DNA from 3 places in the Mesorhizobium sp. CAU 1741 genome. Region 3 is predicted to be linked to each of the others. Evidence: predicted binding sites of a transcription regulator. Region 3 holds the regulator's gene; each other region holds the start of a gene.
What was found. Region 3 encodes LexA, which represses DNA repair genes until DNA is damaged. Its sites were predicted from a motif close to TGTTCNNNNTGTGTTCNG; they were not measured.

Region 1: the regulator LexA is predicted to act here: its motif matches at 4,407-4,424, upstream of parE (DNA topoisomerase IV subunit B).
Region 2: the regulator LexA is predicted to act here: its motif matches at 8,955-8,972, upstream of recA (recombinase RecA).

Annotation. Positions count from the first base shown of each region.
Region 1 is NZ_JBDOQP010000003.1:189,290-199,301, forward strand. Features, by position in the region: gene AAFN84_RS14585 (CpaF family protein) at 1-356, opposite strand, end outside; gene AAFN84_RS14590 (response regulator) at 362-1,558, opposite strand; gene AAFN84_RS14595 (hypothetical protein) at 1,555-1,824, opposite strand; gene AAFN84_RS14600 (type II and III secretion system protein family protein) at 1,829-3,223, opposite strand; gene cpaB (Flp pilus assembly protein CpaB) at 3,316-4,233, opposite strand; gene parE (DNA topoisomerase IV subunit B) at 4,494-6,542, shown strand; gene AAFN84_RS14615 (DUF2336 domain-containing protein) at 6,558-7,700, opposite strand; gene AAFN84_RS14620 (MaoC family dehydratase) at 7,770-8,273, shown strand; gene AAFN84_RS14625 (CoA ester lyase) at 8,273-9,145, shown strand; gene AAFN84_RS14630 (ParD-like family protein) at 9,238-9,444, shown strand; gene map (type I methionyl aminopeptidase) at 9,446-10,012, shown strand, end outside.
Region 2 is NZ_JBDOQP010000003.1:140,043-150,054, forward strand. Features, by position in the region: gene AAFN84_RS14375 (flagellin) at 10-315, opposite strand; gene murI (glutamate racemase) at 467-1,258, opposite strand; gene AAFN84_RS14385 (RNA methyltransferase) at 1,251-2,072, opposite strand; gene AAFN84_RS14390 (alpha/beta hydrolase) at 2,133-3,026, opposite strand; gene AAFN84_RS14395 (NADP-dependent isocitrate dehydrogenase) at 3,169-4,383, shown strand; gene AAFN84_RS14400 (PRC-barrel domain-containing protein) at 4,520-4,885, shown strand; gene alaS (alanine--tRNA ligase) at 4,956-7,619, opposite strand; gene recA (recombinase RecA) at 7,797-8,897, opposite strand; gene AAFN84_RS14415 (carbohydrate kinase family protein) at 9,198-10,012, shown strand, end outside.
Region 3 is NZ_JBDOQP010000002.1:776,303-786,314, forward strand. Features, by position in the region: gene AAFN84_RS10560 (GntR family transcriptional regulator) at 1-43, shown strand, start outside; gene AAFN84_RS10565 (YoaK family protein) at 134-841, shown strand; gene AAFN84_RS10570 (fumarylacetoacetate hydrolase family protein) at 851-1,561, opposite strand; gene AAFN84_RS10575 (ABC transporter substrate-binding protein) at 1,730-2,740, shown strand; gene AAFN84_RS10580 (ABC transporter ATP-binding protein) at 2,740-3,546, shown strand; gene AAFN84_RS10585 (ABC transporter permease) at 3,543-4,415, shown strand; gene AAFN84_RS10590 (GntR family transcriptional regulator) at 4,435-5,166, shown strand; gene AAFN84_RS10595 (gamma-glutamyltransferase family protein) at 5,163-6,755, shown strand; gene lexA (transcriptional repressor LexA) at 6,926-7,642, shown strand; gene AAFN84_RS10605 (adenine deaminase C-terminal domain-containing protein) at 7,686-9,551, opposite strand; gene AAFN84_RS10610 (nucleoside hydrolase) at 9,713-10,012, shown strand, end outside.

The sequences.
Region 1 (10,012 bases), on a different contig from region 3:
CCGAGGCCGACCATCTCGTCGACGATGTCGTCGACCAGCGCGTCGAGCTCGGCGGAGTTGATCGCCATACGCTCCTCGCGCGTTTTCTCGGTGACGAAATCGTGCACCTGGCGGCGCATCTCGTCCTTGGGAAGGCGTTCCAGCGCGACGAGATTGATCTCCTCGATGAGCATGCGGTGGATGCGGATGCGCGCCTCGAGAACCCGGTTGGACGCCTTGGACTGCTCCTGCCTGACCTCGGGTTCCTGCTTGCGGGAGTTGGGAATCGTGACGACGACTTCGCGCTCCGAGGAACGGGAAGGACGCGGGGCTTGGGCCGCGCGGGCCTGAAGCATGGAGAAACGGCTTGCCGACATGGGCGCTATCCCGACTTTCGCATGAACGGCAGGCCGAACAGCGATTTCTTCTTCGGCGATGCCGCCTCTTCAGGCAGGATGATGCGCTTCAGGTCGTTGACGACATTGGCGTTGGCATCGATCGCCTGCAGGGGCACGCCGCGATCGACCGCCTCGCGCACGAGCTTGTAGTTGTTGGCGATGCCGCCGGCGAAGTAGTTGCCCAGCACTTCCTGCACGTCGGCCTGCTTGACGCCGTTGTCGAAGGCGCGCTGCTCGAAGCGGTTGACGATCACCTGCGGCTCGACCTCCTTGCCGACCGTCTCCTGGATCGCCTTGATCAAGCGCTGGGTGTGGCGCAGGCAGGGAACGGTCATCTCGGCGACGATGTAGAGCTTGTTCGAGCCCAGGAGCACGGTCTGGGTCCAAGGGAACCAGGTGCGCGGCAGGTCGATGACGACATTGTCGAAATAGGCCGAGACGAGATCGAGCATGCGCAGGACCACGTCGGTGTTGAAGGTGCGCATCTCGGCCGGCTGGGTGGGAGCGGCGAGAAGGCAAAGGCCGCTCTCGTGCTTCGACAGCATGACGTCGAGAAGCTGGCGGTCGAGGCGCTCCGGCTGGTTCTCGATCTCGGTGATGTCGAACAGCGGCTCGAGATCGAGATATTCGGCACAGGCGCCCTGCTGGAAGTTCAGGTCGACGATGCAGGTGGAGGCAGGGCGCGAAATCGAATGATGGAGCTGCCACGCGGTCTGCAATGCCAGCGTCGTGGCGCCGACGCCGCCGGCGGCGGGCATGAAGGTGTAGATCTGCGAATCGGCATTCTCCGCCCTGCCCGGCCCGTGCATCGCACGTATGCAGGAGCGAACGAGGTCGGCGGTGGTGATCGGCTTGACCAGGAAATCCGCAACGTGGAGCTGCACCAGAATGCGCACGGCGGCCGCGTTGAATTCCTGGGTGACGACGACGACCGGGGCGCGACCGTCAAGGCGGCGCATGACGCGCTGGAGCGCCTCGATCTGGTCGATCCTGGAAGCATCCATGTCGATGATGACGACGCCACAATCGGCCTCCTGGAGCTCGCCGCGCAGTTCGGCGATCGGCTTTTCGACGGTCACGAGTTCCGTCGCCTCGGAGGTCGCAAAGGCGGAGCGCACCTCCTGGGCGAAGGCGCGGTCGGGCGAAACGAGGACAATGCGGCGGGCGGCGGCCGTGCTCATCGGGCGACACCCGTGGCGGCGCGCACCAGTTCGCTTTCTCCTTCGGCTTCGCTGCTCTCGGCCTCGCCGCGATCCGCCGGCACCAGCAGATGCGTGTCCTCGACGCCGACGGGCCAGGGATCGACCATCTGCATCGCGGTGTTGGCGGCAATCGCGTCACCGGCCTGAAGCGTCACGCCGTCATAGCGCAACACGTCCTCGGTCATGCAACCGGACAGCGGCAGCAGGACAACGGAAAGCAGGAGGAGTTTCACCTTGCTGGCCATTGCGTCACTCCAGATCCAGGAAATGGCCGTGGGAAGGAAGGGGTGCGCTTGCGCCCCCGGCACCACCACCGGGGGCGTAAGCGAGCGCGCCGACCGGACGGCCATTGGCGCGCACTTCCTCGACATTGCCGAGGAAATAGTCGGTGTTGCTGGCCGGCTTCGAGCCATCGAACGGTGTCGCCGGGCGCTTGGTCGGGTCCATCGGCTTGACCAGATACGGGGTGATGATGATCACGAGGTCGGTCTCGCGACGCTGGTAGGCCTTGGAGGAGAACAATGCGCCGATGACGGGTAGCCGCCCGATGCCCGGCATGCGCTGCATCACCTGATCGCCCTGGCTCTGCAGCAGGCCGGCGATCATGAAGCTCTGGCCGCTCTTGAGATCGACCGAGGTCTGAGCGCGGCGCACGATGAAGCCCGGGATCGCGATGTCGCCGATGCGATAGGAGGCCGAGGTATCGACGGACGAGACTTCGGGCTCGATGTCGAGGCTGATGAGCCCATCGGCCAGCACCTTGGGCGTGAAGCCGAGGCTGACGCCGTACTGCTTGTACTCGACGGTGACCTTGTTCTCGTCGGTGGAGACCGGAATGGGGAACTCGCCGCCGGCAAGGAAACTCGCGCGCTCGCCGGAACGTGCGATCAGGTTCGGCTCGGCCAGACGACGCGCGACACCGCGATCCTCCAGCGCCTTGATCGCCCAGTCGATGGAAAAGCCGCCGGACGCGTAGCTGCCCAGGATGTCGCTGATGCCGGTCGACGCGCCGGCCTGCGGGTCGGAGTTCAACGAGAACGAACCAGCGGGCCCGACATAGCTCGCGCCGATCCGCGAGCTGAGCTCCTGGCCGACCTGGCGATTGACCTCGACGAAGCGAACGTTGAGCTGCACCTGCTGCGAGGACGAGATGGCGACGGAATTGATGACCTCTTCCTCGTCGGAGAAGCGCGCCGCGATGCTGGTCGCCTTCTCGACGGAGACCGCGTCTTCGGCAGACCCGGAAAGAACCAGCCGGCCATTGGCCGAATCGACCTTGATGGCGCTGCCGGGTACCGCGTCGCGGATGGTGCTGGCGAGGCGCGCTGTATCCAGCGTCACCTCGATGTCGACGGAGGCGACGAGCTGGCGGTTCTCGTCGAACAGCGCGATGCCGGTGGTGCCGAGCGCGTTGCCGAGGACGTAGAAGGAACGATCGGTGAGCGGCGTGACATTGGCGATGTCGGGATCGCCGACGACGATCTCGTAGAAGGTCTGGGCGGTGCGCACGGTGCGCGGCTTGCCTTTCGCCACCTTGACCAGCGTGTGCCCGCCGGCGGCAAGCTGGATCGTGTCGCCGTTGGCCCGCGCCACGCGCGCCGCGCCGAAGGCGAGCGCGAACGCCGCCAGGAATATCAGGGGCATGCGCAAGTGGCGCAGCCAGCCATTCTTGCCCGCAGGCGTGCTTTGTCTCATGGTCCCCTTGGCTCCCATCCAGCCAGCCATGCCGCCACCCGTCACTGGACAGGCGACACCACTTCGTAACTTTGTGTTTCAGTCATGCCCCGCGTGACGATCACCGTGGTCAGGCGCGGTCCCGCCGGCTCGTCGGCGTTGCCGAACAGGCTGCCGACAGCCTCCGTCACCCCGCTCCCCAGCGAGCCGCCGAAAGAGGAAATGGTGGTCAGCCCGTCAGGCGTCAGGCCACCTTCGCCCGCCGAGCGCAACGATAGCGACAGCGTGCCGACATTGCGCGCCAGCGCCACTTTCTGCGCGCCTTCCATCGTCACCTCGAGGGTGACGGAATCGACCACCTGAGGCCCGGTCTCGCGGGTGTCGGCGCCCTGCCCAACCGTCAGCACACGCGCGTTGGAAACGACGATCTCGGTCGCGATCGTCGAACCCGAGGCACCGCGCGCATTGCCTGACACTTCCTGGATCGCACCGGCATCGCGGGTCAGCACGACGTCGACCCGATCGCCGGGCGTGATGAAGCCTCCGACGCCGGCGATCTCGTCGGTGCGCACCGTGACGGCGCGCATGCCCGGCGACAGCAGATTGGAAAGCGAGGCCCGGCCGTTGGGGCCGGACAGCTTGGCCAGAAGCACCGGCTCGTTCGGCTCCATCGGCGAGAGGACCACGCGAGGCCCCTCGCCCATCAGGTCGTCAATCGACGCGAAGGCGCCTTCTGGACGCGATTGCGCCGGCCACGGAATTTCCACGAGCTGCGCGGCGTCAAGCGGCGCGCCATAGCGCAGCGGCGCCGAGGCGACGACGATCTTGCCGAACGCGACGTCCGGCGCCGACGCGACGAGCACCGGCGCTGCCTCGATGCGTGCGCTTGCCTGGCTGCGCAGCCAGACGTCCGCAACGAAGATCGAGACGGCACCGAACACGGCGGCGATGCCGATCATGGCTATGACTTTACGTTTCAAGCGCCTGCCCCCGGGCAATCGGATTCCTGGTGTGATTGACGGCAAGCCTGGGGCGGAAACCTAAACAAGACGGTAGCGAGGGCCGGACGCGCCGGGACTTTCGGGTGCACTGGTTAGCCAATTGCGACCACGGTCCGTAAAATTGCCGCTATGTGGACAGATGGGTCGCCTCACCGAACGGAACGGGAACTCCCGTCGCAATGGCCAATGAACCATGGCAGTATCGGCGGTGATTCGCAGGCAATCGAACGACAGGCTTCATGGAAGACGCAAACGATCTCTTCTCCGGCATGCCGGCTCCACAGACGCCGCCGCCATCGCGCCCGACCGATCCGCTGGTGCAGGCGGCCAAGGCAACCAAGCCGCAGACGAAGGACGGCAGCGAAGGCTATAGCGCGGCCGACATCGAGGTGCTGGAAGGTCTTGAACCGGTGCGCCGGCGGCCCGGCATGTATATTGGCGGCACCGACGAGAAGGCTCTGCATCACCTGTTTGCGGAAGTCATCGACAACTGCATGGACGAGGCTGTTGCCGGCCACGCGACGTTCATCGACGTGGAGTTCTCAGCCGACGGCTCGTTGAGCGTCACCGACAATGGGCGCGGCATTCCAATCGATCCGCATCCGAAATTCCGCGACAAGTCGGCGCTCGAAGTCATCATGACGACGCTGCATGCCGGCGGCAAGTTCGACTCCAAGGTCTACGAGACGTCGGGCGGCCTGCATGGCGTCGGCGTGTCGGTGGTCAACGCGCTGTCGGACATGCTGGAGGTGGAAGTCGCGCGGGGCCGAAAGCTCTATCGCCAGCGTTTCTCGCGCGGCGTGCCGCAGGGGCCGCTGGAGAATCTCGGCGAAGTGCACAACCGGCGCGGCACCAAGGTGCGGTTCCATCCCGACGCAGAGATCTTCGGCAAGAACGCAAAGTTCGAGCCGGCCCGGCTGCTGAAGATGGCGCGGTCGAAAGCCTATCTATTCGGCGGGGTGGAGATCCGCTGGACGTGCGATCCGGCGCTGATCGGCGAGAAGGACGAGACGCCCACAAAGGCGGTGTTCCACTTCCCCGGCGGCCTCAAGGACTATCTGGCAGCGTCGCTGGGGACGGACTTCCAGGTGACGCGGGAAATCTTCGCCGGCAAGAGCGAGAAGCAGAGCGGCCATGGTTCCGTCGAATGGGCGGTGACGTGGCATGGCGGCGACGGCTTCGTGAACTCCTATTGCAACACCATCCCGACGCCGGAGGGCGGCAGCCACGAAATGGGCTTCCGCACCGTGCTGACGCGTGGGCTGAAGGCCTATGCGGAACTCGTCGGCAACAAACGGGCGTCGATCGTCACCTCCGAGGACGTGATGATCTCGGCGGCGGGCATGCTGTCGGTGTTCATCCGCGAGCCCGAATTCGTCGGCCAGACCAAGGACCGGCTGGCCACCGTGGAGGCGCAGCGCATCGTCGAGACGGCGATCCGCGACGCGTTCGACCACTGGCTGGCGGACAATCCGAACGAATCGTCGAAGCTGCTCGACTGGGTGATCGCCCGGGCCGACGAGCGCCTGAAACGGCGGCAGGAAAAGGAAATCAGCCGCAAGTCGGCAGTGCGCAAGCTGCGGCTGCCCGGCAAGCTGGCCGACTGCACGCAAAGTGCGGCGCAAGGCGCGGAACTGTTCATCGTCGAGGGCGACTCGGCCGGCGGCTCGGCAAAGCAGGCGCGCGACCGGGCCAAGCAGGCGGTGCTGCCGCTGCGCGGCAAGATTCTCAATGTCGCCAGCGCCGGCTCCGACAAGCTGGCCGCCAACCAGCAGATAGCCGACCTGGTGCAGGCGCTAGGGTGCGGCACGCGGTCGAAATACCGCGACGACGACCTGCGCTACGACCGCATCATCATCATGACCGATGCCGACGTCGACGGCGCCCATATCGCGTCGCTGCTGATCACCTTCTTCTACCAGGAGATGCCGCAACTGATACGCGGTGGGCACCTCTACATGGCGGTGCCGCCGCTCTACCGGCTGAGCCAGGGCGGCAAGGTGATGTATGCGCGCGACGACGCCCACAAGGACGAGCTGATCAAGAGCGAGTTCACCGGGCGCGGCAAGATCGAGATCGGGCGCTTCAAGGGCCTCGGCGAGATGATGGCGGCGCAGCTCAAGGAAACCACGATGGACCCGAAGAAACGCACGCTGCTGCGGGTCGACGTGCTGGACGACGAGGCGGCGACGAAGGCGTCGGTTGAATCGTTGATGGGCACCAAGCCGGAAGCGCGCTTCCGGTTCATCCAGGACCGCGCCGAGTTCGTCGCCGAACTCGACATCTGACGTAAGCCAGCCCGGTCAGGCGGCCGCGATGGCAAGCGCGTGGCAGCGCGCATTCTCGCGCAGCACTTCGAGATGGATCGACTTGACGAGCGCGGCGAGTTCGCCGCGCGCGGTGGAACCGGCCTGCGTTTCCGCGGTGCTCTCGATTTCCCTGAGCATCAGCCAGCTCACTTCCTGAGCGCCGGCGACGCGGCGGCCGGCGGCAACCTCGCGCCAGACCTTCAGCGCCCGCAGGAAGACGCCATGCATGGGTGCAGCCAGTCCGGCGGCGCGAAACAGCGCCGTCACCGCGACATCGCGACCCGAGGCTAGCACGGCCCGGACGCGGGTTTCCGACTGCGACGACAAGGCCATCAGCACCGAGCCGAAGAAGTCGACCTTGCCGTGCGCGACGGCGCGGACGAGAAACGATGCCGTGAGCTCGCCGCGCAGGCGCAGATGCTCCACCAGCGCCGCGTGCTCGTGGGTGCGGGTGTGCTCGATGAGGGTCAGAGATGCGCGCATGCATGCTTCGCGGGTGACGCGCTCGGCGCGCCGGGCGCCCATCAGCGCACGCACCAGCGGTGCCTCTCGCAGGGCTTCGCCGAGCTTGACCAGCAGCGTATGGCGGCAGTCGCCCGGCAGGCGCGGATTGGTGAGAAGGCGCTCGCGCAGCGCGGCCTCGTGGCCATGGCGTTCAGCCAGGCGGCGGAAGGTAAGCTGGGCGATGTCGGCGCCGTCATTTGAAACGAGGGCGAGGCAGGCTTCGAGCTCGCCGACTTCGGCGATGGCCGCCGACAGGCTCATCGAGACATAGGGCCGCGAGGCGACAAGCGCCTGGATGGGGCCGTCCGACGAGGCGACACGATCGATGAGTTCGGCGTCACCGAGGAGTGGCGAGCGCACGAGGATGCAGGCTGCCACGTCGTGCTGATCGGCTGCCAATGCGGCGACGATCTGCGCCGGCGCCTGGCTGCTCATCGACAGGGCCTCGGCCAGCGCCGCCCTCACCTTCGGAGAGGGATCGTCGAGCAGCAGCGTCAGCGCGGCTTCGGCCTCGCAGCGATCCTCGAAGGGAAGCTGGTGGTCGAGAAAGGCACGGGCGAGCGCGGTCGCGGCCGCCGCGCGTTCGGCGACCTTCGCACTGCCGATCCATTTCAGGAAATGTCTGATGACCATGGACGCCAACGCCAACTCCGCCCCAATTGACGCCGACGCTAGAGAAAAATGGTTTACGAACGGTTCACCATGGCTATTAACCTGCCGGCAACCATGAAGGACGAGGAGAGACGCATGGCCGGGCTTTATCTGGAGGAATATGTGGTCGGCCAGGTGATCCATCACCCGATCCGGCGTTCGGTGACCGAGGCGGACAACGTGCTGTTCTCCACCATGACGATGAACCCGCAGCCGCTGCACATCGATTTCGACGCGGCGGCGAAGAGTGAGTGGGGCAAGCCGCTGGTCAACTCGCTGTTCACGCTGGGGCTGATGATCGGCATTTCCGTCCATGACACGACGCTCGGCACCATCGTCGCCAATCTTGGGATGACCGAGGTCGTCTTCCCGCACCCCGTCTTCCACGGCGACACGATCCGGGTGGAAACGGAAATCCGCTCGATCCGCGAATCGAAGTCGAAGCCGGATCGCGGCATCGTCGAGATGGAGCACCGCGCGTTCAACCAGAATGGCGACCTCGTCGCCCGCTGCATCCGCCAGACGATGGTGCAGAAGAAGCAGGTGACGGCCTGATGCGCTCCCTGCTGTTCGTGCCGGGCGATTCGGAAAAGAAACTCGCCAAGGGTCTCGCATCCGGCGCCGACGTGCTGATCGTCGACCTGGAAGACTCGGTGGCGCCGGACAACAAGGCTGCTGGCCGCGCGCTGGCAGCCGCGTTTATCGCCACCAATAAGTCCGGCCCGCGGATCTACGTGCGCGTCAACGACCTGTCGACGGGTCTGACCGACGACGACCTCGCAGCGGTGATGCCGTCGGCGCCTTCCGGCATCATGCTGCCGAAGTCCAACAGCCGCGACGATGTCGAGCGGCTCGCCGTGCGGCTGCGCGTCGCGGAAGCCGAAAACGGGCTGCCGGACGGCTCGACGAGGATCATTCCGATCATCACCGAGACGCCGCTTGGCGTGCTCAACGCCGCGACCTATTCACAAGGCGGGACACGGCTGGCCGGGCTGACCTGGGGCGCGGAAGACCTGTCGGCGGCGATCGGCGCCAGCGACACGCGCGATGCCGGCGGCGCCTATACCGACCTGTTCCGTCTGGCGCGGGTCTCGACCATTCTTGCGGCAAGCGCCGCCGGCGTCGCGGCCATCGACACGGTCTTTCCGAATTTCCGCGACGAGCAGGCGTTCCGGCGCGACTGCTTCGAAGGCGTGCGCGACGGTTTTACCGCGCGCATGGCGATCCACCCCGCGCAGGTGCCGGTCATCAACGAGATATTCACGCCGTCCAGCGACGCGGTGGCGCATGCGCGCGCGGTGGTCGAGGCATTTGCAGCGGCCGGCAACCCGGGGGTCGTCGGCATAGACGGCAAGATGTACGACCGCCCTCACCTGAAACGCGCCGAACGCCTGCTGGAACGGGCGAAGGCCGCAGGGGTGCTGTGAAGGGTCGTTCTGGCGCGATGCCGTATTGCTGTTGACCACGCAATATACGATCCATATATGGTTCGTATATTGGACAAGTGTGAGATACGTGAATGGGCATCGTGAAAATCGACGACGACCTGCATGAGGAGGCCCGCCGGGCTTCGACGGTGATGTGCCGCTCGATCAATGCGCAGGCGGAATTCTGGATGACGATCGGCATGCTGGCGGAAGCGAATCCGACCCTGTCGTTCAACGAGATCGTCAAGATGCAGTTCGCCGCCGCGCATGTGCGGATGCCGGATCTCGCGGACGCCTGACATGGTCAAGACCCCGGACGAACTGGCGCTGATGCGCATTTCCGGCAGGTTGCTGGCCTCGGTGTTCGAGATGCTGGATGGCCAGGATCTTGTCGGCAAGTCGACATTGCAGGTCGACGACCTCGTCGAGCGCTTCATCACCGACGACCTCGCCGCGCGGCCCGCAAGCAAGGGGCAATATGGCTTCAAGCATGTGCTGAACTGCTCGATCAACCATGTCGTCTGCCACGGCGTGCCAAATCCGCAGGATATCATCCGCGACGGCGATATCGTCAATTTCGACATCACGCTGGAGAAGAACGGCTATATCGCCGATTCCAGCAAGACCTATCTGGTCGGCGATGCCGCGCCGGCTGCCAGACGGTTGGTGCGCGTCGCCCAGGAGGCGATGTGGAAGGGCATCAGGCAGGTGCGGCCCGGCGCGCAACTGGGCGACATCGGTTTTGCGATCGAGCGCCACGCCAAGAAGAACGGCTATTCGGTGGTGCGGGAATATTGCGGGCACGGCGTCGGACGCGAGATGCATGAGGAGCCGCAGGTGCTCAATTACGGCAAGCCCGGGACCGGA
Region 2 (10,012 bases), on a different contig from region 3:
TAGTTGCACTCACGTCAACAGGTTCAACAGCATCTGCGGCGCGGTGTTGACGATATTGATCGTCTCCATTGCAAGCTGTTTCTGCGCCTGCAGCGCCGACATCCGCGCCGAGTTCGCGTTCATGTCCAGCGCCGAGATCGGTCCGATGCCGATAACCTCGCCCATCGTGTCGCCAATCGCCGTGATCTCGTCCTTCATCCCGAGCGACAGGTCGACATGCTCCTTGAAATCGAGCGTATGGTCGTCGTCCTCGCTGCTCTCCTCCGCGGCCGAGAACACGCGCGCCTTCAGCAAGGCAAGCAGCGACTTCATCATCGTTGCGACTTTCTGTCGGGGGCGTTTCGGAGGACATGCCGGAAAGATTCGGCGGACGTAGGCGTCATGCCATCGTGCGCCTGGCGCACGACCGTCGGATCGCACCCTGCCAGAAAGAATTTTCGCGAGTATTTAGGGAATTGCTAAAATGTTAACGAGCGACATGCGTCAGCCCGAAGCCCTTGACGAGCCTCGACATCGATGGCGCGGGCGCTTTCGACGTGAACACTGCCAGATCTAGGCGCTGCGGAGCCGCCTGATCGGTCGACGCGAGCAGCGAGAGCGCGCGCCGCGCTATGGCCTCCGCTGGATCGATCCAGTCGACCGGCCACGGTGCGGTCTTGCGCATGCGGTTGACCAGGAACGGATAGTGGGTGCAGGCCAGCACCACGATGTCGGTGCGGCGTCCGTCCAGTTCGTAAAAGCAAGGTGCAATCTCCGCTCGCACCGCATCCTCGTCGACAAAGCCGTCACGCATGTAGTTCTCGGCGAGTCCTGCCAGCCTCTCGCTGCCGACAAGACGCACATGCACCTTCGAGGCCCATTCGCCGATCAGGTCCCGCGTATATTGGCGCTTGACCGTTCCGGGCGTGGCCAGAACCGAGACGAGGCCAGAACGGGTGCGCTCGGCGGCGGGCTTGATGGCTGGCACCGTGCCCACAAACGGCGTTTCTGGAAACGCCTCGCGCAGGTCGCCCAGCACCAGGGTCGAGGCGGTATTGCATGCGATCACCGCGATCTCGGGGTCGTGTTCGGCGATCAGGCCGCCAAACAGCTCGACAATGCGTGCCCGCAGTCCGTGTTCCTCCCATGCGCCATAGGGAAAGCCAGCGTCATCGGCAACATAGACGAAGTGCCGGTCCGGCATCAGAACCCGCGCCTCACGCAGCACCGTGAGTCCGCCGACCCCCGAATCGAAGATCAGCACCGGCCGGTCATTCATCCGCATCGCCTTCATCTGTCCTCGACACCCTGGCACTGGGACCGCGCGGTTCCTTTGGTGAGTATTGGTCGAGGGACTTCACCACGCCGCGCAGCAGCTTGATCTCGGCGGTGGCGAAAGCCGGCCGGGTCAACACCGCGCGCAAATTGTCGACCATCGTCGGCTTCTTCGCCGGGGGTCGGAAATAGCCGCGCACGGAAAGCGCCTCCTCGATATGGTCGAACAGACCCTGCAGCACCTCCTTGGGCGCGGGCCTCATCTCCGGCCCCTGGAACGGCGTCGCGTTTTCGTCCTCCAGCCCCGCCTTCATCCACTCATACGACATCAGCAGCACCGCCTGGGCGATGTTCAGCGAGGCGAAGGCCGGATTGACCGGGAAGGTGACGATCTCGTCGGCGAGCCCGACCTCGTCATTGTTGAGCCCGAACCGCTCGCGCCCGAACAGGATGCCGGTGCGCTCGCCACCCGCAAACCGCCGCCGCAGGATGCGGCCCGCTTCCACGGGCCCGCGTACCGGCTTGAACCCGTCGCGCTCGCGCGCCGTCGTCGCGATCACGTAGTTCAGGTCGCCGATCGCCTCGGCCAGCGTATCGAAGACCGTGACGCCGTCGATAACGTGATCGGCCTTGGATGCTGCCGCCTTTGCCTTCTCGTTCGGCCAGCCGTCGCGCGGCTTGACCAGCCGCAATTCCGCCAGGCCGAAATTGGCCATGGCGCGCGCCACCATGCCGATGTTCTCGCCAAGCTGCGGTTCGACCAGGATTATCGCCGGGCCTTCCTGGATCAATTGAAGTTCACGGTGCGTGCCTGCCATCGGGCGCCTCTGCTCTGAAAGCCTGCTCCAATGGCACAGCTCGTGAGAAAACGGAACGCCTCACCGCCCCACGAAGCGCCGAATGGCAGCCGCGACATGCGTCGGCTTCTCATGCAGCACCCAGTGGCTTGCATCCTCGATGTGCTCAATGAGGAGGTTCGGCGCAAATCGATCGAGGCCTTCCAGGCAGGAGGGTAGCAGCGCCTGGTCCCGGTCTCCCCAGATCACCAGATGGCGCATCGGCACCATGAAGGTGTCGTTCGGCATGTCGAGCAGCGACCGCCCCGCGAACGTCTCGTCAGGTGCCGGCACCACGATGGGCGACGCGCGGTACCAGTTCAGCATCGTCGTGAGCGCGCCGGGCCGCGACCACGCCTCGACGTAGCGCGCCTTCATCGCCTCGTCGAAAAACGGCGCGGCGGAAAAGCCTTCTACCATGCGCGCAAGACGCCTGAACCCGTCCTCCGACAACAACGCCTCGGCATCCGGCTGCCGCAACCGGTTGATGTACTGGCTGGCGGAGCGCTGTTCCGGATCGGTGAGGATCGCGCGTTGGAAGCAGACCGGGTGGACGCCATTGGCGACGATCAGGTGTGACAAGCGCTCGGGATGCGCCATCGCATAGGCATAGGCGACCGACGCGCCCCAATCATGGCCGGCGAGAATGAACGGCCGGTCAGGCGACAGCCGATCCGCGAGGGCGTTCAGGTCGGCGACCATATGCCGGGCCCTGTAGGCATCGACGCCAGCGGGCCGGAACGACAGGTTGAATCCGCGCTGGTCGGGCGCCACCAGCCGGAAATCGACCGCCAACTCGCGCATCACTTCTGCCCAGCCGGCCCAGAATTCGGGAAATCCGTGCAGGCAGATCATCAGTGGCGCGGAGGCATCGCCGGCCACGGCGACGTTCAGGCTCCCTGCTCCGACGTCATGGCTTTCGAAGCGAATTTCCATTCGTGCTCTTTCTTCGTGCGGCTGGCGCGCAAGCGGCCGCGCGCGGCTTTGCCTTCCCGCCGCACGATGCTATAGGGGCCGCATTTCCAGTTCGAATCCCCAGGGGCGCTCGGCGACCCACTTCAGAAACGAGGCATTTCTTATGGCGAAGATCAAGGTGGAAAACCCGGTCGTCGAACTCGACGGCGACGAGATGACCCGCATCATCTGGCAGTTCATCAAGGACAAGCTGATCCACCCCTATCTTGACATCGATCTTCTCTATTTCGACCTCGGCGTCGAGAAGCGTGACGAGACCGACGACCAGATCACGATCGACGCCGCCCATGCGATCCAGGAGCACGGCGTGGGCGTCAAGTGCGCCACGATCACGCCCGACGAAGGCCGCGTCGAAGAGTTCGGGCTCAAGAAGATGTGGAAGTCGCCCAACGGCACCATCCGCAACATACTGGGCGGCACCATCTTCCGCGAGCCGATCATCATGAAGAACGTGCCGCGGCTGGTTCCCGGCTGGACCAAGCCGATCGTCGTCGGCCGTCACGCCTTCGGCGACCAGTATCGCGCCACCGACTTCAAGTTTCCCGGCAAGGGCAAGTTGACGATGAAGTTCGTCGGCGAAGACGGCCAGGTCATCGAACACGAGGTGTTCGACGCGCCGGCAGCCGGCATCGCCATGGGCATGTACAATCTCGACGAGTCGATCCGCGACTTCGCCCGCGCCTCGCTCAACTACGGCCTCCTGCGCGGCTGGCCGGTCTACCTGTCGACCAAGAACACCATCCTCAAGGTCTATGACGGCCGCTTCAAGGACATCTTCCAGGAAATCTACGAGGCCGAGTTCGAGGCTGCCTTCAAGGAAAAGAAGATCTGGTACGAACACCGCCTCATCGACGACATGGTGGCGGCCTCGCTGAAGTGGTCGGGCGGCTATGTCTGGGCCTGCAAGAACTATGACGGCGACGTGCAGTCCGACACCGTGGCGCAGGGTTTCGGCTCGCTCGGCCTGATGACGTCCGTGCTGATGACGCCGGATGGCAAGACGGTCGAGGCGGAAGCCGCCCACGGCACCGTCACCCGCCACTATCGCCAGCACCAGAAGGGTGAGGAAACCTCCACCAACTCGATCGCTTCGATCTTCGCGTGGACCCGTGGCCTCGCCCACCGGGCCAAGCTCGACGGCAATGACGAGCTCAAGCGTTTCGCGGACACGCTGGAGACGGTTTGTATCCAGACGGTCGAGTCCGGTTTCATGACCAAGGACCTGGCGCTTCTCATCGGTGCCGACCAGCCCTGGCTGTCGACCGTCGGATTCCTCGACAAGATCGACGAGAACCTGAAGAAGGCCATGTCGGCCTGACCGGACGCCAGCATCGAACTCAGGAAAGGCGGTCTCGTACCGCCTTTTTTGTTGCCCGCATGAATTCGGCGTGAACGCGGCGAACCATTCGGCCAGCCGCGCATTCAATTCATGTATCGATCAAGGGAGCACATTCATGAAGACCAGACAGTTCACACTCGCCGTGGCCGCAGCATCGATGATGGGCGGCGCAGCCTTCGCTCAAGGCACATGGGTCGAGATCGAGGACACCATTCAGGTTCCCACGTTCGAAGCGACCGTCGACCAGATCGACGATTGGGATGTCTCCAATGTCGGAGGCAGCGTGATCGGTGAAGTCGAAGAGGTCGTCGGGACGGATGCCAATACGCCAACGGCGCTGGTGATCGACCTCGAAGGCAATGAAGGTTACGCCGACCGCGACGTCGTGGTCCCGTTCGACCAGTTTACGCTTGACGGCGATCGGCTGACGCTGCGCGCCGATCCTGCCGCCGCCGCGCAGATGGAAGAGTGGTCCGACTGACCCGCCATAGAGTGCCAAAATGCATAAGGGCCGCTCGCGCGGCCCTTTTTCTTGGACAGCAGCAGTCGCCTTATCCGGCCAATGCGGCCTTCACTGCCGCAATCGCATCGGCGGCCTTCGCGCCGTCCGGACCGCCGGCCTGCGCCATGTCCGGCCGACCACCGCCGCCCTGACCACCGATCGCGGCCGAGGCGTGGCGCACCAGATCGACCGCCGAGACACGGTCCTTCAAATCGTCGGTGACGCCAACGACGACGCTCGCCTTGCCGTCCTCGGCAGTGCCGACGAACACCACGACGCCCGAGCCGAGCGACTTCTTGCCTTCGTCCGCAAGCGGCTTCAGGTCCTTGGGCGAGACGCCGGCAACAACACGGCCGATGAAGCCGATGCCGGCAACGTTCTCGCTCTGCTGCGCGTCGGAGGCGGCCGCCCCGCCGCCAAGCGCCAGTTTCTTGCGCGCGTCGGAGAGTTCGCGCTCCAGCTTCTTGCGCTCGTCAAGCACGACTTCCAGCCGTGCCACGACATCGGCCGGCGCCACCTTGAGCGCTGCGGCCGCAGCCTTGAGCCGCTTGTCCTGCTCGTCGAGGTGGCGGCGCGCGCCGTCGCCCGTGAGCGCCTCGATGCGGCGCACGCCCGAGGCGACCGCGCCTTCCGAAACCAGCCTGATGATGCCGATGTCGCCAGTTGCCGATACATGCGTGCCGCCACACAGTTCCACGGAGTAGGCCTTGCCCGCCCTGTCGCCGTCGAGCGCGGTGCCCATGCGCACGACCCGCACCTCGTCACCATACTTCTCCCCGAAAAGCGCCATCGCACCCTCGGCAATCGCGTCGTCGACGGCCATCAGGCGCGTGGTCACCGGCGCGTTCTGCAGAACGATCTCGTTCGCCATCGTCTCGATGCGGTCCATTTCTTCCGTCGAGATCGGCTTGGTGTGCGAGAAGTCGAAGCGCAGCCGCTCCGGCGCCACCAGCGAACCCTTCTGGGCGACATGGGTGCCCAATATCTCGCGCAGCGCCTCGTGGATGAGATGCGTCGCGGAATGGTTTGCGCGAATTCTGGCGCGGCGAGCGTGGTCGACCTTCATCTCCACCGGCGCGCCGAGCTTGACGCTGCCCGACACGACCTTGCCGACATGCACGAACAGGCCGTCGCCCTTCTTCTGCGTATCGGTGATCTCGATGGCGAACCCCTCACCCTTCATCATCCCGGTATCGCCGACCTGGCCGCCAGATTCGCCATAGAACGGCGTCTGATTGACGACGACCAGAACCGGGTCGCCTTCCCCGGCAGCGTCAATGACGGCACCGTCCTTGACCAAGGCGGTGACGACACCTTCCGCCGCCTCCGTCTCGTAGCCGAGAAATTCGGTCGCGCCGACCTTGTCGCGCACGGAAAACCACACCGTTTCCGTCGCCGCCTCGCCGGAACCGGCCCAGCTTGCCCGCGCTTCAGCCTTCTGCCTTTCCATCGCATCGGTAAAGCCGGCAATGTCGACCGAAATGCTGCGCTGGCGCAGCGCATCCTGCGTCAAATCGAGCGGGAATCCATAGGTGTCATAAAGCTTGAAGGCTGTTTCACCGTCCAGCATCGCGCCTGCGGACAGATCGCGTGTCGCATCTTCCAGCAGGCCGAGGCCGCGCGCCAGCGTCTTGCGGAAGCGGCTCTCCTCGAGCTTGAGCGTCTCGGCGATCATCGCTTCGCCGCGCACCAGTTCCGGATAGGCCTGTCCCATCTCGCGCACCAGGGCCGGCACCAGCTTGTGCATCAGAGGGTCGCCGGCACCCAGCAGTTGCGCGTGGCGCATGGCGCGGCGCATGATGCGGCGCAGCACATAGCCGCGTCCCTCGTTCGACGGCAGCACGCCATCGGTGATCAGGAAGCAGGATGAGCGCAAATGGTCTGCGATGACGCGATAGGACGCCACGGTCTCGGCCGTTGGCGCCTTGCCGATTTGCGAGGCGGCGGCGTCGATGAGATGGCGGAACAGGTCGGTCTCGAAGACGCTCTCCACGCCTTGCAGGATCGACGCCATACGCTCCAGCCCCATGCCGGTATCGATGGATGGTCGCGGCAGCGGCACCTGCACGCCCGGCTCCGTCTGCTCGAACTGCATGAAGACCAGGTTCCAGAATTCGAGGAACCGGTCGCCGTCCTCTTCCGGGCTGCCGGGCGGCCCCCCCCAGATGTGGTCTCCGCGATCGATGAAGATTTCGGAGCATGGGCCGCATGGGCCGGTATCGCCCATCGCCCAGAAATTGTCGCTGGTCGCGATGCGGATGATCTTGTCGTCCGAAAGCCCGGCGATCTTCTTCCAGTATTCGGCTGCCTCGTCGTCGGTGTGATAGACGGTGACGAGCAGATTGTCCTTCTTGAGGCCGAACTCCTTGGTGATCAGCGTCCAGGCAAGCTCGATCGCGCGTTCCTTGAAATAGTCGCCGAACGAGAAATTGCCGAGCATCTCGAAGAAGGTGAGATGGCGCGCGGTGTAGCCGACATTGTCGAGATCATTGTGCTTGCCGCCGGCGCGTACGCTCTTCTGCGCGGTCGTCGCGCGCTGGTAGGGGCGCGCCTCAAGGCCGGTGAAGACATTCTTGAACTGCACCATCCCGGCATTGGTGAACATCAACGTCGGATCGTTGCGCGGCACGAGCGGGCTGGAGGCGACGACCTCGTGGCCGTTCCTGGCAAAATAGTCGAGAAAGGTCGACCGTATCTCGTTGACGCCACTCATGCTCAAGCCTTCGTGAAATGCCGCGATCTTCGCGCGGAAATGGGACGAAATCGGAGATGGCTTTTAGCGTCCGAGCCCCCGCCTGTCCAGAAATCCCGCCTACCACGCTTCAGAAACGGAAAAGACCGCCGGCTGTATCGAGCCGGCGGTCCTGAACCATCGAATGCGGCCAGCCGGCTACATGCCGGACGCCTCGTCCATGTCGGTGTTGCCGTCCTGGTCGCCCGGTCCGCCATTTTCAAGAAACTGCTCGGCGATGAGGCCGGCATTCTGCCGCAACGCCAGTTCGATCTCGCGCATCATCTCGGGGTTGTCGCGCAGGAACTGCTTGGCGTTCTCGCGGCCCTGGCCGAGGCGCTGCGAATTGTAGGAGAACCAGGCTCCGGATTTCTCGACGACGCCGGCCTTGACGCCGAGGTCGACGAGTTCACCCGTCTTCGACACACCCTCGCCATACATGATGTCGAACTCGACCTGCTTGAAGGGCGGTGCCAGCTTGTTCTTGACTACCTTGACGCGGGTCTGGTTGCCGACGACCTCGTCACGATCCTTGACCGAACCGATACGGCGAATGTCGAGACGGACAGAGGCATAGAACTTCAGCGCGTTGCCGCCCGTGGTCGTCTCGGGCGAGCCGAACATGACGCCGATCTTCATGCGGATCTGGTTGATGAAGATGACCATGCAGTTGGAGCGCGAAATCGACGCGGTCAGCTTGCGCAGCGCCTGGCTCATCAGGCGGGCCTGCAGGCCGGGCAGTGAGTCGCCCATTTCCCCCTCAATCTCGGCGCGCGGCGTGAGCGCGGCGACGGAATCGACGACCAGCACGTCGATGGCCCCGGAGCGAACGAGCGTATCGCAGATTTCCAGCGCCTGTTCGCCGGTATCCGGCTGCGAGATCAGCAGGTTTTCCAGGTCAACGCCCAGCTTGCGGGCATAGACGGGGTCGAGCGCATGCTCGGCATCGACGAAGGCGCAGATGCCGCCCTTCTTCTGGGCTTCCGCAACCGTGTGCAGCGCCAGGGTCGTCTTGCCGGAGCTTTCCGGTCCGTAGATCTCGACGATGCGGCCCTTCGGCAGGCCACCGACGCCGAGCGCGATGTCCAGTCCCAGCGAGCCGGTCGGGATCGTCTCGATCTCGACGACCTGCTCGTTGGCGCCGAGCCGCATGATCGAGCCCTTGCCGAAAGCACGCTCGATCTGCGAGAGCGCCGCATCCAGAGCCTTTGATTTGTCCACCGAACCATCCTCAACAAGCCGCAATGAATTCTGAGCCATGATACCTTACCCCTTGGTGGTGAGCGAAGCCGGTCAGTCCGGTGTCCCTGAGTTTTTTGTACCTTTTTTGTTCTTATTTTGCAAGAGCGGCATCCTGTTGAAATATATACGCTTCTGCAATTTGTTCTATTTTTGTCTTCTCCCTGCGTTGCGGGGTGTATTCCAAAACGCCGCAGGATGCAGTCGCGGGACCTGCGCCGGGCAAGGGATCGCGGCGGCGTTCGATTCGGCGCGGATGATTGCGCCGGAGTCGCGCTGCAACTACGGTGCCGCTCATATGAACAGGCCCCGGCGACGGCGATGACGAAACCTCGATTGTTTGCCGCCGGCGCGGCGCATATGGACCGACGCGGGCGCGTGCACGCCGCTTACGTGGCGGGGGCGTCGAACCCCGGCACGATGCGCGAGGAGATCGGCGGCGGCGCGTTCAACGCCATGCGCAACGCGGTGCGCCACGGCGTGGCGGGGAGCCTGATGTCACTGCGCGGAGGAGACGTGGCGGGCGAGGCCGTGGCACGCGCGATCGCGGCGGCGGGGATCGAGGATCGCTCGGCGACGTTTCTGGACCGGACGACGCCGAGCTATACGGCGCTGCTCGACGAACATGGCGAGCTGATCGCCGGATTTGCCGACATGGGCCTGTATGAGACGGGCTTTGCGCGCCAGATGCGCCGGCGGGCGATCCGCGACGCGGTGGCGGCGGCCGACGCGGTGCTGTGCGACGCCAACCTGCCGGCGGACGCCGTGGCGCGGCTGGCGCGGCTGGCCGGCGACGCGCCGCTCTACGCCATCGCCATCTCGCCGGCCAAGGTGGCGCGGCTGGAACCGTCGCTGGAGCACATCGCCTGCCTGTTCATGAACCTGCGCGAGGCACGGAGACTGACAGGCGACGCGGCGATGACGGCGACGGAGGCAGCCCGGGCGCTCCGCTCACGGGGGCTGGCAAGCGGCATTATCACCGACGGCGGCAGGGCGTTGACCGGTTTCGACGCGCGGGGGATCTTCACGCTTTCGCCGCCGCACGCCGCACGGATCGCCGACGTCACCGGCGCGGGCGACGCGATCGCCGGCGTCACGGTGGCGGGGCTGATGGACGGCATGGAGCTTCGCGAGGC
Region 3 (10,012 bases):
CCGCAATCGCCTGCTGGAACTGGGCGGTTTCCCCGAATCGTAAGTCTAAGAGGCGCGATTGCGCACGCCGAGGCGAGCGGGTACTTGTCTAGCCGGACGCCGGCTGGCGCGACGGGAAGCGAATGAAAACCTGATGCTCGTGCATGTCGGCAAGGACCGCAGTGTCCGGATCGATCTTGGTCTGGCAGCGCTCCTGGCGCTGATCGCAGGCGCGATCAATGCCGCGGGCTTCCACGCCGTCGGCTATTTCTCGGCCAACATGACGGGCAACGTCTCGGCGCTGTCGGATTACGCTGCGTCGGGCCAGTGGCTGCTGGCGGGGCTTATGATCGCGCTGCTGACCCTCTACATCGCCGGATCGTTCGTCTCTGCCCTGTTGATCGAGATTGGACGCAAGCGGCAGATACGCGCCATCTACGCGATCGCCATCGCCGCGGAAGGGGTGCTGCTCGCGGCGCTCGCGCTGAGCGACCTCGTGCTGGCGCCGGCCCATAGCAGCCCGATCCTCGTCCTCGGCCTCAGCTTCCTGATGGGATTGCAGAACGCGACGACGACCCGCATCTCGGACGCCCGGGTCCGCACCACCCATGTCTCGGGAATGGCGACCGACATCGGCATCGAACTCGCGATCCTCGCAGGCAAGGCCAAGGACGGCGACGAGCGGCCGGTCGTGCGCTCGCGCTTCATGCTGCACGCCCTGACGCTTGCCGCATTCCTGTGCGGCGGCGTGATCGGCGTGCTGGCCTATGTGCAGATCGGCAGCGTCATGCTGCTGATCGTATCGCTGTTGCTGCTGACGATCGCCGTGCCGGAAATCCGCAAAGCGAAACACATCCTGTAACGCGGCAGATCAGGCGACCTTGTCGCCGATCGTCACTGTCAGCGAGCCGAGATTGTCGATGGTGCCGACGAGCACGTTGCCGGGCACGACCGGGCCGACGCCGTCCGGGGTGCCGGTCATGATGATGTCGCCGGGCTCGAGTGAGAAATAGCACGACAGGGTCGCAATGATCTCCGGCGTCCGCCAGATCATCAGGCCAAGATCGGAATCCTGCCGGACGGCGCCGTCGACCTCGAGCCGGATGCGGCCCGCAGACGGATGTCCGACCCGTTCCACCGGGTAGATCGGACCGCATGGGGCAGACTGGTCGAACGACTTCTTCAGCTCCCACGGCAGGCGCGGCGAGTCCGGCGTCTCCAGCAGCGTGCGTCGGGTCATGTCGAGGCAGATGCCGTAGCCGAAGATGTGCGAGAGGGCGTCGTCCTCGGCAATGTTGTAACCGCCGGACTTCATCGCCACCATCAGCTCCAGCTCGTAGTGGAAATTGTCGGTGCGCGGGGGATAGGCAACGGTGCCACCATCCTGCACCACGGAATCGGCCGGCTTCTGGAAGATCAGCGGGAAGTCGCGCGTCTCGTCGCCACCCATCTCGCGGACGTGCGCGACGTAGTTGCGTCCCACGCAGTAGATGCGCCGGACTGGAAACCGCGCGTCGGAGCCGACGATCGGCAGGGTCGATTGCACGGGGGCGGGTACGGCTAGGCTTGCGGCGTGGGTCATCATCGATTCCGTGGTTTCAGTCGAGCAATCATATGCACGATTATGAAGCTGTCCATATTAATATGCAGATTATGCGCGAAAGATCATGAATATGAATTTATGTTGACACCCATTTTGGTTGGTGCATCCTGCCCTGCGTCGCAACAGACGAACCAAGGGGAATCAAGAATGTTGAAGCGTAGAGAGTTCATGGCAGTCGCCGCCGCCGCGGCGCTGTTCGTGTCGTCCTCCGCCGCGTTCGCGCAGGATACGAATCTCACCATCGCGCTCCCAAGCCCCGGCGGGCTGGGCTATTTCGCGATCTACAACGCCATGGGAGAAGGCTATTTCGAGGAGGAAGGCCTTACCGTCGAGACGCAGAGCGTCAACGGCTCGAGCCAGGTTATCCAGGCTTTGCTCGCCGGCCAGGCTGAACTCGGCCACCCGGGTCCCGGACCGCTGCTCAATGCGCGCGAAGGCGGCGCAGACCTCGTCTACATCTTCAATTATTTCAGCCGCAGCCAGTTCAACCTCGTCGTTCCCGAGGACTCCGAATTCCATTCGCCGACCGATCTCAAGGGCAAGGTGATCGGCGTCGGCACGTCCGATGGCGCGGAAGTCGCATTCGTCCGCTCGATCTTCGATGCCGAGGGCATGACGGAAGGCGAGGACTACACATTCGTCACCGTCGGTGAAGGCGGCATGGCCGTTGCCGGCTTCATGCAGGAGGCGATCGACGCCTACGCGTCGGACACGTCGGGCGTGGCGACGCTGCAATTGCGCGGTGTCGACCTGCGCATCCTCACGCCTCCCGAGTTCCGCGGCTATTTCGGCAATGGCTACGTCGTCACCCGTGAATTCATGGAAGACAACGCCGATGTCCTCGAACGTTTCGGCCGGGCGCTGGTCAAGGGGCTGCGGTTCGGACAGGATCGCGACAATCTCGAAGCGACGCTCGAACATGCCAAGCTCGGCAATCCGCAGCAGCTCGAAGACATGGATTTCGCCCGCGCGCTGATGGGTGTCTATTATGACCTGACGGCGGCGACGAACCCGGACATGGGCTATGGCTACATGGATCCGGCGGCGTGGGAGCGCTGGCAGCAGACGCTGGTCGATTCGGGCGATCTCGATGCGCCGCTACCAGACATCACGCAGGCCTACAGCAACCAGTTCATCGAAGCCTGGAACGCCGAGTGATGCCATCGGCAACGCAGACGGCCGGGAGCGATTCCCGGCCGACGCCCATCTACGAATTGACGGGCGTCTCGAAATATTACGCCGCCGGGGATGTGGTCGCCCTGGAAGGCGTCGACCTGACCATCCGCAAGGGTGAGTTCCATTCCGTCATCGGCTCGAGCGGGTGCGGGAAATCCACGCTGCTGAAGATCATGGCCGGCCTGACGCCGCCGTCCAAGGGACGCGTGATGCTGGCCGGCACTCCGGTGATGGGCGCACGGCCCGATATCGGCATGATGTTCCAGCAGGCGACACTGTTTCCCTGGCGCACGACGCTCGAAAACATCCTGCTGCCGATCGAGGTGCGCGAAGGCAAGGCTGCGGCGGCAAGCGCCCGGCCGCGCGCCAACGCGCTTCTCGAACTCGTCGGGCTCAAGGGCTTCGACCAATCCTATCCGTCGCAGCTTTCCGGCGGCATGGCGCAGCGCGCGGCGATCTGCCGGATGCTGGTCACCGAGCCGGAAATGCTGCTGCTCGACGAGCCTTTCAGCGCACTGGACGAGATCACGCGCGACTTCATGAACATGGAACTGCAGCGGGTGTGCGCCGAGCGCAACGCGACTGCCTTCCTGGTGACGCACTCGATCTCGGAAGCAGTCATCCTCTCCGACATCGTCCATGTCATGTCGGCACGCCCGGGCCGCGTGGTCCGCACGGTGGAGATCGACCTGCCCCGCCCGCGCACGCTCGACATGGTGACGCTGCCGCAATTCGGGCAGTATGTGACCACGATCCGCAATCTTCTCGACAAGGGGGCGTTCCTATGAGCGAACTCTCGGCCGCCGGCAAGGCGGTCTCGCCCGAGGGCGACACGATCTGGACCGAGCGGGTATCGCTAGGCTCCAGAATCCCGCGCTGGCTCGCGATGGTGGTGCTGCTCTTCGTCTTCCTCGGCCTCTGGCAACTCGTCACCTCGGCCGGCATCGTCTCGCCGCTGATCCTGCCGACCCCGACCTCGACGATCGCCGATCTCGGCTTCGTCGGGCGCGGGCTCCTGTCTGGAAACTACATGGTCGCCGCGTTCTGGGTCACGACCCAGGAGGTGATCTGGGGCTTCGTGCTGGCCCTGACGATCGGGGTGACGCTTGGCGTCATCGTCGGCGAGACGTCGCTCGGCGAGCGCGCCGTGATGCCTTATATCGTCGCCATCGACACGATGCCCAAGCTGGCCTTCGCACCGCTTTTCGTCGCCTGGCTCGGCTTTGGGATTTCCTCCAAGGTGGCGCTTGCGGCCTTCATCTCCGTGTTCCCGATCGTCGTCGGCACCGCTGCCGGCCTGCATGCGGCCGACGAGAACGCACGCATGCTGTTCAAGAGCATCGGTGCATCGCGGCTGCAGACACTGGTCATGCTGAAGATCCCGACCGGGCTGCCGCAATTCTTCACCGGGCTGAAGATCGCGGCGATCAGCGTCGTGTCCGGCGCCATCGCCGGCGAGTTCCTCGGCGGCGGCCGGGGCTTCGGCGAGCTCATCCGCGTCGCCGCCGCCCAGCTCGACACGCCGCGCGTCTTCTCGCTGATCATCTATCTCAGCCTGCTCGGCCTCTTGATGTTCGGCATCGTTTCCTGGATGCAGTACAAGTTCGTGTTCTGGCATCGTCCGGGCACCAATGCGAATGGCAAGGCAGCAAGATAGGCCTGGATCAGAGACCTGAATGTCCAAACCGAAAGACAAGACCACGCTGGCGACGACGGTCTACCAAAAGCTGCGCTCCGACATCATCCGGGGCGCCTTCCCGCCCGGCGCCAAGCTGCGCATCGAGTCGATCGCGGATCTCTACGAGGTTGGCAGCAATGCAGTGCGCGAGGCGCTTTCGCGGCTGTCCTCGGAGCGGCTGGTGGATCGGCACGAACAGCGCGGCTTCACCGTGCCGCCTATTGCCCTCGACGACTGGCGGGTGCTGGTCGATACCCGGTGCAGGCTGGAGGCACTGGTGCTGCGCGAATCGATGCAGCGGCGTGACGACCGTTGGGAAGAGGCGATTGTTGTCGCTTTCCACCGGTTGTCGCGTCTTAGCTCGGAACGCTCCGAAGACCGTGCTGCCTGGGACGACGCGCATCGCAACTTCCATCGCGCGCTGCTCGCCAACAGCGCGTCGCCATGGCTGCTCGAATTCTGCGACATTCTCGCCGACCACGCGGCGCGCTACATTTCGGTTTCGAACGCCTATCGCAAGATTCCGCGCGATGGGCAGGCCGAGCACGAAGCGCTGATGAAGGCCGTGCTGAACGGGACCGACGACGACGCGTGTGCGCTGTTGGTTGCGCATTACACTAAGACGCTGCGCATGATCGAAAAGACATTCGAGCACGCGCGGGACGCCATGGCATCGGGCGGTGCCTTGGCTGACCTGACCTCCACGCTGCCCCCGCGAGCCACCCCTTGACCTATCAATTCACGCCGAAATACCCGTCGCGACGCTCGCCCGTGATCGCGCGCAACGCCATCGCGACCTCGCATCCGCTGGCAACCGAGGCTGGGCTGAACATGCTGCGCAAGGGAGGCAACGCGCTCGACGCAGCACTTGCCGCGGCCATCACGCTGACGGTGGTGGAGCCGACGGGCAACGGCATCGGATCGGATGCGTTCTGCATCCTGTGGGATGGCAGCGAACTGCACGGCCTCAATGCCTCAGGGCGCTCGCCGGCTGCATGGACGCCGGAACGCTTCGCGGGCAAGACCGCGATGCCGCAGCGCGGCTGGGAGAGCGTGACCGTGCCCGGCGCGGTTTCGGCCTGGGTGACCCTGTCGGAACGTTTCGGCAAGCTTCCGTTCGAGGCTCTGTTCGAGCCGGCGATCGACTACGCGTCCAGGGGCTATCACGTCACGCCGATCATCGCCGAGCTCTGGCGGCGCGGTGCGGAGCTGCTACATGCGCAGCCCGGCTTCGCCGAAGCGTTCATGCCCAACGGGCGCGCGCCGGCCGCCGGCGAACTCTTCCGCAGCGAGGCGATGGCGAACACGCTGCGCCTGATCGCCGAAACGAAGGGCGAGGCTTTCTATCGCGGCGAGCTGGCGCAGAAGATCGCTGCCTTTGCGCAGGAGCACGGCGCGGCGCTGACCGCCGAAGACATGGCCGCACATGCGAATGACTGGTGCGGCACGATCAGCAAGGATTCCGGAAAATCCTCGCTGCACGAAATCCCGCCGAATGGACAAGGCATCGCGGCACTCATGGCGCTCGGCATGCTCAAGGGCAGCGGCATCGAGGCGCTCGACCCCGACAGCCCCGAGGCGCTGCACCTGCAGATCGAGGCGATCAAGCTTGCCTTCATGGACATCCACACCTATGTCGCCGACCAGTTGCACATGGACGACGTCAAGGCGTCGCATTTGCTCGACGACGCCTACCTGGCCTCGCGCGGACGGCTGATCGACCGTGACAAGGCATCGCTGCATCCTGTGGGCGCGCCGAAGAATGGCGGCACGGTGTGCCTGGCAACCGGCGACGCGGACGGCATGATGGTGTCGTACATCCAGTCGAACTATGCCGGCTTCGGATCGGGCGTCGTGGTGCCGGGTACCGGCATCAGCCTGCAGAATCGCGGCTTCGGCTTCACCCTGGAGGACGGCCATCCCAACCAGGTCGGTCCACGCAAGCGCCCCTTCCACACAATCATTCCCGGCTTCATCATGGGCGCGGACGGGCCGGACATGGCATTCGGGCTGATGGGCGGGCCGATCCAGGCGCAAGGCCACCTGCAGATGATGCTGCGCACGCAGGTCTGGGGACAGGATCCGCAGACGGCGGCAGATGCGCCGCGCTGGCGCGTGATCTCCGGCCTCGACGTGGCGATCGAGGATAGTGTCAGCCCGCGGACCATCGCCCACCTGGAGCAGATGGGCCACGTGATCGCCACCGAAAGCCCGGATTCCAGCTTCGGATTCGGCGGTGCGCAGCTCGTGCGCCGCGTCGAGGGCGGCTATGCCGCGGGCTCCGACCCACGCAAGGACGGTTGCGCGGGAGGCTTCTGACGCTCGAACAGAGCGCGTTCGATGCCCCGTGAGGGCCTCGGTGAACCATTGTGGAACATAGTTACGGAATTCATCGGAAAATCAGTAAAATTTAAACTATTGCGGAACACAACTGGAACAGATAGTGTATGTTCTGGTTTTGTTTGCACTCTGATTCTCCGGGGCTTGCCATGCTGACGCGAAAGCAACACGAATTGCTGCTCTTCATCCACGAACGGATGAAGGAGACCGGCATCCCCCCCTCATTCGACGAAATGAAGGAGGCGCTCGACCTCGCCTCCAAGTCCGGCATCCACCGATTGATCACCGCGCTCGAGGAGCGCGGCTTCATCCGCCGCCTGCCGAATCGTGCCCGTGCACTCGAAGTGACACGGCTGCCGGACTCCATCGCGCCCGGGCTCAACCAGGCGCGCAAGTTCTCGCCGAGCGTCATTCAGGGCAGCCTCGGCCGTGCGCCGGAGAAGCCGCGCCTGCAGGCGACCGGCAATGACGACGATGTCGCGGCATCGGTATCCGTACCGGTGATGGGCCGTATCGCGGCCGGCGTGCCGATCAGCGCGATCCAGCAGAAGACGCATTCGATCAGCGTGCCGCCGGAGATGCTTGGCGGCGGCGAGCATTACGCGCTGGAAGTAAAGGGCGACTCGATGGTCGAGGCCGGCATCTTCGACGGCGACACGGTCATCATCCGCAATGCGTCCACGGCGACACCCGGCGAAATCATCGTGGCGCTCGTCGACGACGAGGAAGCGACGCTGAAGCGCTTCCGGCGCAAGGGCGACTCGATCGCCCTCGAAGCGGCCAACCCGGCCTACGAGACGCGCATCTTCGGACCGGACCGGGTCAAGGTGCAGGGCAAGCTGGTGGGGCTCATTCGGCGCTACTGAGGGCTTATAGCGTGACAGGGGTTGGCGTCGAACCGCATCGGCGTCAGAACACCACCGGATGGGTTTCGCCGGTCTGCACGTTGACGAGACCTTGGGGGGCATGGTCGCTCGGCGCGACGAGCACCCAGCGCCATGGCGCGCAGGTGAGCGTGGCGAAAGCCAGACGTTCGGGAAAGCCGGGACCCCAGCGGGGATGGAACGACGGCTCGAACATCCAGTCGACCTTTTCGCCCTCGGCGTAGAGCGCCTGCATCTCGGCGTGCAGCTCCTCAGCCGAGCGGCAGGACATCAGCCCCGCAACCTCGTAGCGAACGGTGGCAACCACCTCGCCTTCGCGCACCAGCGCCCAACCACCGTCATTTTCGGCGAGCGCGTTCACGGCCATGGCCATCGCCGCGTCCGACGAGCCGACGCACCAGACATTGTGCTTGTCATGCGCCATCGAACAGGCGAGCGCGGTCTCGGGCGTGCGCGGGCCGCAACCGAGCCAGAACATCTTCGACACGGCCCCCATGCCCGAGAAGCGATCTACGATCGCAAACTTGGTGATGTTGCGGGCCTCGTCGCGCTGGACAAAGCCGTCTGCCACGGGAAGTTCAAACGTGAGGAAGTCGTCGGTCCAGTGGAAGGGCCGCAATACGGCCGCCTGCATCGTTTCGCGGCCGGGTTCGGCTGCAATGTGGAAATCTTGAGCCGTCAGCGCCCGGCCGATATTGATCGTCTTTGTCGCCCATTCCGGCCAGTCGATCTTCGGGACCTCGGGCAGGTAGTCCTTGCCTTGCGAGACCTGGCGCCCGTCTGCCCAGACCCTGGCGATCTCAAATCGCTCGACGTCCGAAAGAAGCACGATGTCGGCATAGCGGCCCGGTGCGATCGATCCGACCCACGGCGTCAGCCGCATGTGGCGCGCCGGGTTGATCGTCACGCACTGGATGGCGATTTCGGGCGCCAGCCCCGCTTCGATCGCGAGACGCACATTGTGGTCGGTCGCGCCGAGCTTGAGGGTGTCGGAGGCGCTGCGGTCGTCGGTGGTGAGCGCGACCTGCGACCAGTCGGCAAGGCCCCTGTCGAGGAGCCCCCGGATGACCTCAGGCAGGCTGTGCGGACGGAGTTCCATGAACAGGCCGTGGGTAAGCTTGTCCCAGAACTCCTCAACCGTCCACGCCTCATGATCGGAGGCGAGGCCGGCTGCGGCAAACGCGTTGATGGTCGGCATGTCGCGGATACCCGCCGCGTGACCCTCGACGACGCCCCGTTGTTCGAAGGTCGCGCGGATCATGCCCCACAGGCGCTCATGGGAAGGGTTCTCCGGATTCCACACGGCTGGCCAGTCCATCACCTCGTCGAGGCCGGCGGTCATCAGGCTCTGGCGGAGAAAATCGCGCTGCTCGTCATAGCCGAGCCAGCCGCCACCGTGCTCGTAACCGGTTGGCGGCACGGCCGAACCAGGCAGCGGGAAGATCTTCAGCGGCGAGCCGGCGGCACGTGCCTTGAGCCAGAACTCCAGCGTCCGGGCGCCATTGACGTTGGAGAACTCGTGGCTCGCCTCGCAGGTCCAGGTGTTGCCGCGCGGCAAGACCAGGGCGGCCTCCCATTCGGGCGTCAGGTGCGAGCTCTCGATGTGCTTGTGCACCTCGCCGAGACCGGGCACCGCCGCGAGGTCCGGTTCGTGCACGCGCCGGCCGACCTCGCCCGGATAGCTGCCGGCGTCGCCGACATACGCGATGCGCCTGCCCTTGATCACGATCTCCTGATCGTCGCGCCATGTACGGGTCGCGACATCGAGAAGGCGCCCGACACGCAAGGCCACGTCCGCAGGCCGCTTTCCGAGCGCGACCAGCGTCAAATCCTGCCGGATGGCGACCTCGTTTCCGGCATCGAGGGAAATATCGTCTGGCAGCTTCGTCATCGGTCGGCGTCTTCCATCAAGTAGCGGAGCACAGGGTATGCACTCCGAAAGGCGCGACCTGCAAGGCCGGCGAACCCGCGCACGCGTATCCGGCGCACTCTGTGCAAATCCATCTTGCCGGCCTATAGGAGCGCGTCCAGACAGCCAAGCGGAGCAGGTGCATGCACAAGGTGATTTTCGATACCGATCCGGGGATCGACGATGCGATGGCGCTCCTGTTCCTGCACCAGCATCCCGACATCGACCTCGTCGGCATCACCACCGTCTTCGGCAACGGCACCATCGACACGACGACGCGCAATGCGCTCTTCCTGAAGGACGTGTGGAACATCGATGCCCCTGTCGCCAGGGGAGCCGGCGCACCGCTCAATCCGCTGCGGACATATGGCGCGCCGCCGGCGATCGTTCACGGCGACAACGCGCTCGGCAACATCGCGCTGCCGGACGAGATCCCCGGTACT